Regions from separate parts of the Kocuria cellulosilytica genome, predicted to be linked through region 2. Evidence: predicted binding sites of a transcription regulator. Region 2 holds the regulator's gene; the other holds the start of a gene.
The links. Region 2 encodes HrcA, which represses chaperone genes, less so after heat shock. Its sites were predicted from a motif close to TTNGCACTCGNNNNNNNCGAGTGCNAA; they were not measured.
Positions count from the first base shown of each region.

Region 1: the regulator HrcA is predicted to act here: its motif matches at 2,046-2,072, upstream of groES (co-chaperone GroES).

Region 1 covers NZ_JAVFWZ010000004.1:11,993-15,397, reverse strand. Annotated here, with positions in the region: gene groL (chaperonin GroEL) at 1-1,432, opposite strand, end outside; gene groES (co-chaperone GroES) at 1,584-1,880, opposite strand; gene RCG67_RS07630 (siderophore ABC transporter substrate-binding protein) at 2,310-3,281, shown strand.
Region 2 covers NZ_JAVFWZ010000003.1:252,593-255,997, forward strand. Annotated here, with positions in the region: gene RCG67_RS06210 (DUF4870 domain-containing protein) at 36-500, opposite strand; gene RCG67_RS06215 (DUF3097 domain-containing protein) at 667-1,530, opposite strand; gene hrcA (heat-inducible transcriptional repressor HrcA) at 1,706-2,713, shown strand; gene dnaJ (molecular chaperone DnaJ) at 2,785-3,405, shown strand, end outside.

The DNA of each region.
Region 1 (3,405 bases), on a different contig from region 2:
CGTCGTAGCCGTGGCCGGGCTCGAGCTCGGCCACCCGGGCGGCGACCACGGCCCCGTCCTGGCCGGCGTTCTGGGCGATCCAGTACAGCGGCTGCCGCAGGGCGCGGCGGACGATGCCCAGGGCGGTCGCGGCGTCACCGGTGAGCCCGAGGTCGGACTCGTCGAGGACCTTCGCGGCCTGCACCAGCGCGGTGCCGCCGCCGGAGACGATGCCCTGCTCGAGGGCCGCGCGCGTCGAGGACACGGCGTCCTCGATGCGGTGCTTGCGCTCCTTGGCCTCGACCTCGGTGGCCGCGCCGACCTTGATCACGGAGACGCCGCCGGCCAGGCGGGCGAGGCGCTCCTGCAGCTTCTCGCGGTCCCACTCGGAGTCGGTGCGCTCGGCCTCGGCGCGGATCGTGGCGACCCGGTCCTGGATCTCGGCCTCGGTCCCGCCGCCGTCCACGAGGGTGGTCTCGTTCTTGGTCACCGTCACGCGGCGGGCGGTGCCCAGCTGCTCGAGGGTGACCTGGTCGAGGCTGATGCCCAGCTCGGTGGTGATGAGCTGGCCGCCGGTGAGCACGGCGAGGTCCTGCAGGATCGCCTTGCGGCGGTCGCCGAAGCCGGGGGCCTTGAGGGCCACGACGTCGAGGGTGCCGCGCAGCTTGTTGACCACGAGGGTGGAGAGGGCCTCGCCCTCGACGTCCTCGGCGATGATGGTCAGCGGCTTCTTGGCCTGGAGGACCTTCTCGAGCACGGGCATGAGCTCCGGCACCGAGGAGATCTTGCCCTGGTACAGCAGCACCAGGGAGTTCTCCATGACCGCTTCCTGGCGCTCGGCGTCGGTCACGAAGGACGGGGACAGGTAGCCCTTGTCGAACTGCATGCCCTCGGTGACGTCGAGCTCGACCTCGGTGCTCGAGCCGTCCTCGATCGTGATGACGCCGTCCTTGCCGACGGTCTCGAAGGCGCGCGCGATGAGCTCGCCGATCGCCGGGTCCTGCGCGGAGATGGCGGCCACGTGGGCGACGTTGGCGCCCTCCACGGGGCGGGCGTTCTCCAGCAGGCGGTCGGTGACCGCCTCGACGGCCTTCTCGATGCCGCGCTTGAGGCTCAGCGGGTCGGCGCCGGCGGCCACGTTGCGCAGGCCCTCCTTGACGAGCGCCTGGGCGAGCACGGTGGCGGTGGTGGTGCCGTCGCCGGCGACGTCGTTGGTCTTGGTCGCCACCTCCTTGGCGAGCTGGGCGCCGAGGTTCTCGTACGGGTCGTCGAGCTCGACCTCGCGGGCGATGGTCACGCCGTCGTTGGTGATCGTGGGGGCGCCCCACTTCTTGTCGAGCACCACGTTGCGCCCGCGCGGGCCGAGGGTGACCTTGACGGTGTCGGCGAGCTTGTTGACGCCGTTCTCGAGGGACTTGCGTGCGGCATCGTCGAATGCCAGCTGCTTGGCCATGGGCAATGGCTCCTTCTGGGTGGCTGGGGTCGCCAGCGGTTTCGGGGATCGGGAATCGGCGAAGGGTGCCCGCCGCGGGCCCCGCGGGGCGTGCGCGACAGGCACCCTTCGTCCGGACTGCGCGGTCTGCGCCGGGTCTGTGCCGCCCGGTCTACTTCTCGACGACGGCGAGCACGTCGCGGGCCGGGAGCACCAGGTACTCCTCGCCGTTGTACTTGACCTCGGTGCCGCCGTACTTGGAGAAGATCACGACGTCGCCCTCCTTGACGTCGACCGGGATGCGGTTGCCGGAGTCGTCGACCCGACCGGGGCCGACGGCCAGGACCTTGCCCTCCTGGGGCTTCTCCTTGGCGGTGTCCGGGATGACGAGACCGGACGCGGTGGTCTGCTCAGCGGCGAGCGGCTGAACGACGATGCGATCCTCGAGAGGCTTGATGGAGACCGACACGATCTCTCCTTGTCTGTAGGGGTGGAAAACGGTGGGCGACCGCGGGCGGAGCCCGCTGTCGAGCTTCGGGCCGGTTGGCGCACCAACCGTCGTCGCGGTGCCGATCGATCGCCTGGCCCTTAGCACCCTCACCCGGAGAGTGCCAAGGCCAACTGTAGGAGGGGGCTGGCAGTCGGTCAAGGCGAGTGCCAGCGCGCCGGCTCCTGCGGACCCCGCGGAGGAATTAGGTCACACCGGTGTTCCCCAATGATTTGCCTCACGCCCGTCCGACGCTCTAGGTTGAGCGGTAAGGCAACCCTTACCTCGGCCGAGCAACGGTGCCCTCCCCGTCGTCCCCGCACACCGGTGTGCGGGTCCGTCGCGCCCATCGGATCCCGCCGGCGCCCTCCACCCCGGAGCGCGCCGACGTCCTCTGCACAAAGGAAGACCATGAACTGCACTCTCCGACACCGCTCCACCGCCCTGCTGGCCGCCGCCTCGGTCCTGGCCCTCGCGGGCTGCTCGACCTCCGGCGCGGCGACCACCGGCGAGGACGCGCCGAGCGCCGCCTCGGCGGAGACCGTCAGCGTGGAGCACGCGCAGGGCACCACGGACGTCACCGTGGACCCGGAGAACGTGATCACCTTCGACCTCGGCGTCCTCGACTCGCTGCAGGCGCTGGACGAGGACGTCCAGGGCCTGCCCAAGAGCGGCAGCCTGCCCGAGCAGTTCTCCGAGTACCGGTCGGACGAGTACGTCAACGCAGGCTCCATGAAGGAGCCGGACCTCGAGGCCGTCGCCGCCGCCGCCCCGGACCTGATCATCATCTCCGGGCGCACCGCCGACTTCTACGACCAGCTCGCCGAGATCGCCCCCACCGTTGACCTCTCGCTCGACCAGGCCGACGCGCTGAACTCCTTCACCGAGCAGTCGCGGACCCTCGGGGAGATCTTCGGCAAGGAGACCGAGGTCGAGGAGAAGCTGACCGCCGTCGAGGAGCAGGTCGCGGAGACGAAGGCCCGGACCGCCGAGGCGGGCACCGCGATGTTCCTGCTGACCAACGCCGGCGAGGTCAACGCCTACGGGCCGAACTCGCGCTTCGGCAACATCGTCTTCGACCTGCTGGGCTTCGAGTCCGCGGCCGACGTCCAGGCCGAGGGCACCCACGGCGAGGCCGTCTCCTTCGAGGCGATCGCCGACGCGAACCCCGACCGCATCTTCGTGCTGGACCGCGACACCGCCATCGGCCAGTCCGGCGGCGAGGCCGCCCAGCAGGTGCTCGACAACGAGCTCGTCAACGGCACCACCGCCGCGCAGCAGGACCAGATCACCTACGTGGACAGCGCCAGCTGGTACCTCGTCGGCCTCGGCCTGAACAACTTCCCGGCCATGATCGCCGAGGTCCAGGAGTCCCTCGCCTGATCCGCCGACCCGGCCGAGCCCGGCTCCCGGGTGCCCCGCACGGCGACCGCCCGTCGCCCGTGCGGGGCACCCGGGCCGAGCCGGCCCGCGACCGCGGCCGCCCCCGAAACCGGAAAGGTTCCCC
Region 2 (3,405 bases):
CGTCCGCGGGACGCCCCCGTGGACGGGGAGCGGTGTCAGCCGCGCTCGGTGCGCTCCCGGGACCGCTCGCGCAGCTTCTCGGCGAGCCGGTCGTAGAGCCGGGTGTTGAAGCGGTACTGGTGCGGCTCGCCCCGGTTGACGCGGACCCCGCCGATCAGGGACCCGACGGCCAGCAGCAGCCACGCTGCGGCGGCGGCGAGCGCGAAGAACCAGCCGATGAACGGCACCGGGGCCAGCAGGATGCCCGCCACCACCACGAGGGTCGGCAGCAGGGTGAAGTTCATGGCCTCCATGGACTCCTGCTCGGTGAACGGCCCCCGGCCGCGGAAGACGCGGTGGAGCAGGAACGAGGGGAGGAAGCCGATGACGCCGCCGAAGTGCGCGAGGGTCGCCCACTGGTGGTCCTCGGTGACGGTCAGGGGCTGGGCCACGGGGGAGAGGCCCTCGAACGGGGCCCCGGCGTTCTCGCGGCTCGATCGGGGGTCGGTCTGCACGGGCACGGAAGTCCTTCGGCGGTGGGACCGCGGCGGGACCGCGGCCGGTGGGTGGGACTCCACCATCCTACCGACCGGTCCGGACGGCGGCGGATCGCGGCCGTGCACGTGTGCCTTTGTGACGTCACGACCGGCTCCTCCCGGCCGCCGGAGGGTGCGGGAGCTGGCCGGATCAGGCCCCGGGCGCGGTGAGGAAGTCGATCAGCTCCTCGACGCGGCCCAGCAGGGACGGCTCCAGGTCGGCGTAGCTGTCCACGCGGGCGAGGATGTGCTGCCAGGCCCGTCCCAGGTCCCCGGGGGTCCGGTGCGGCCAGCCGAGGGCGGCGGCGGCACCGGTCTTCCAGTCGGTGCCGCGGGGCACCACGGGCCAGGCGTCGACACCGAGGGCGCGCGGCTTGACCGCCTGCCAGATGTCGACGTACGGGTGGCCCAGCACCAGGACGTTGCCCGCGGCGCCGGGCAGGCGCATGGTCTCGGCCGCGATCCGGGACTCCTTGGAGCCGGTCACGAGGTGGTCCACGAGGATCCCGAGCCGCCGCCCGGGACCCGGCCCGAACTCCCGCACGGCGGCGGGCAGGTCGTCGATGCCGTGCAGCGGCTCCACGACGATGCCCTCGACGGCCAGATCGTGGCCCCACACCTTCGCCACCAGCTCGGCGTCGTGGTAGCCCTCGACCCACACCCGGGAAGCCTTCGCGGTGCTCGCGCGCAGCCCCTCGACGGCCACGGACCCCGACCGCGTGCGGGCGGGCGTCCTCGCCGCCGGGGTCCGGCGGGGCTCGACGACGACCACTGGCTCGCCCTCGAGCAGGAACCCCGGTCCCAGCGGGAACGCCTTGACCCGGCCCCGGCGGTCCTCCAGTCCCAGCACGCGCATGCCGCCGATGGTCTCCAGGGACACGACGGCGCCGACCCAGCCGGTCGTCACGTCCTCCAGGAGCATGCCCGGCGCCACCGGGACCTCCGCGGACGCGGGCCGGCGGCGGGCGAGGGCGTCGTCGTCGAGGCTGCGCGGCCCCCAGCCGTGGTCGCTCATGGTCGTCCTCCCGGGTCGCGGTGCCGCGCGTCCGGCGCGGATCAGCCGGAAGCGTACCAAACCGGGGGCGGCGGCCCGGTGGTCGGACACGGGGGCTACACTGGACGGCGTTAGCACTGTGGCCACCCGAGTGCCAGGGCGGCCGGAGCACGAGCACGGACCGGGGAGGAGCGGCGTGAACCATCCGAGACGACTGCAGATCCTGCAGGCCATCGTGGAGGACTACGTGCACTTCCGCGAGCCCGTGGGCTCCAAGGCGCTCGTGGACCGGCACCGCCTCGGCGTCTCCTCGGCCACCGTGCGCAACGACATGGCCGCGCTCGAGGAGGAGGGCCTGATCGCGGCCCCCCACACGAGCTCCGGCCGGATTCCCACCGACAAGGGCTACCGCACGTTCGTGGACCAGATCGCGGCCGTCAAGCCGCTGTCCGGGCCGGAGCGGCGGGCCATCCAGCGGCTGCTGGACGACGCCGCGGACATCGACGACGTGATGGAGCGCACCGTGCGGCTGCTCGCGCAGCTCACCCAGCAGGTCGCGGTCGTGCAGTACCCGCACGCCTCCGGCGTGACCGTGCGCCACGTCGAGGTCGTGGACCTCGGGGCCGGGCGGGTGCTCGTGGTGCTCATCCCGACCAACGGGCGGGTGGCCCAGCGCGTGGCCGTGCTGCGGACGCCCCTCGAGGAGTCCCAGCTGCTCGAGCTGCGCGCCCGGGTGCTGGCCGCCGTGGTCGGGCGCTCCCTGACCGCGGTGCCGGACGCCCTCGCGGTGATGGCCGCGGGCACCGCCCCGCCGCTCCAGCCGGCCGCCGCGGCGGTGGGGGAGGCCGTCGCCGCCCTCGCGGCGGGCGGGGCCGAGCACCGCATGGTCATGGCCGGCACCGCCAACCTCGCCCGTGCCACGGGGGACTTCCACCTGAGCATCGGCCCGGTCCTCGAGGCCCTCGAGGAGCAGGTGGTGATGCTCCGGCTGCTCTCGGAGATGGAGCAGGACGCCCGCGGGGTCGCCGTGCGGATCGGCACGGAGAACGCCGAGGGCCCCCTGTCCGAGGCCGCCGTCGTGGCCACCGGCTACGGGCCGCAGTCGAAGGTGGGGGTCGTCGGTCCCATGCGCATGGACTACCCGTCCACGATGGCCGCCGTGCGCGCCGTCGCCCGCTACCTCTCCCGTATCCTCGGGGGCTGAGCCCCCGCGGGCCCCGCTCCCGGGGCCCTCCAGCGAAACCCACCACAGACCTCTCGACAGAACGGACCACGGTGAGCGATCACTACGAGACCCTGGGCGTGTCCCGGGACGCCAGCCAGGAAGAGATCAAGAAGGCCTACCGCAAGAAGGCCCGCCGGCTGCACCCCGACGTCAACCCCGGCCCCGAGGCCGCCGAGGACTTCAAGCGCCTCTCCCACGCCAACGACGTCCTCTCCGACCCCGAGAAGCGGAGGGTCTACGACGCGACCGGCAACGAGAACGGCACCGACACCGGTTTCGGCGGGGGCTTCCCCGGCTCGGGCTTCGGCTTCGCCGACATCTTCGACACCTTCTTCCAGGGCGCCGGGGGCGCCGGCTCCGGCCGGCGCGGCCCCGCGTCCCGCACCCGCCAGGGCCAGGACGCGCTGATCAACGTCCGCGTCTCCCTCAGGGACGCGGTCTTCGGCACGGAGAAGAAGATCACCGTGGACACCGCCGTGATCTGCCCCACCTGCAACGGCAGCTGCTGCCAGGAGGGCACCCAGCCCGAGACCTGCGAGGTCTGCCACGGGTCCGGCCAGGTCCAGCGCCAGGTCCAGTCCATCCTGGGCACCGTGGTCACCGCCGCCCCGTGCGCCACCTGCCAGGGCTTCGGCACCGTCATCAAGCACCCCTGCCACGAGTGCTACGGC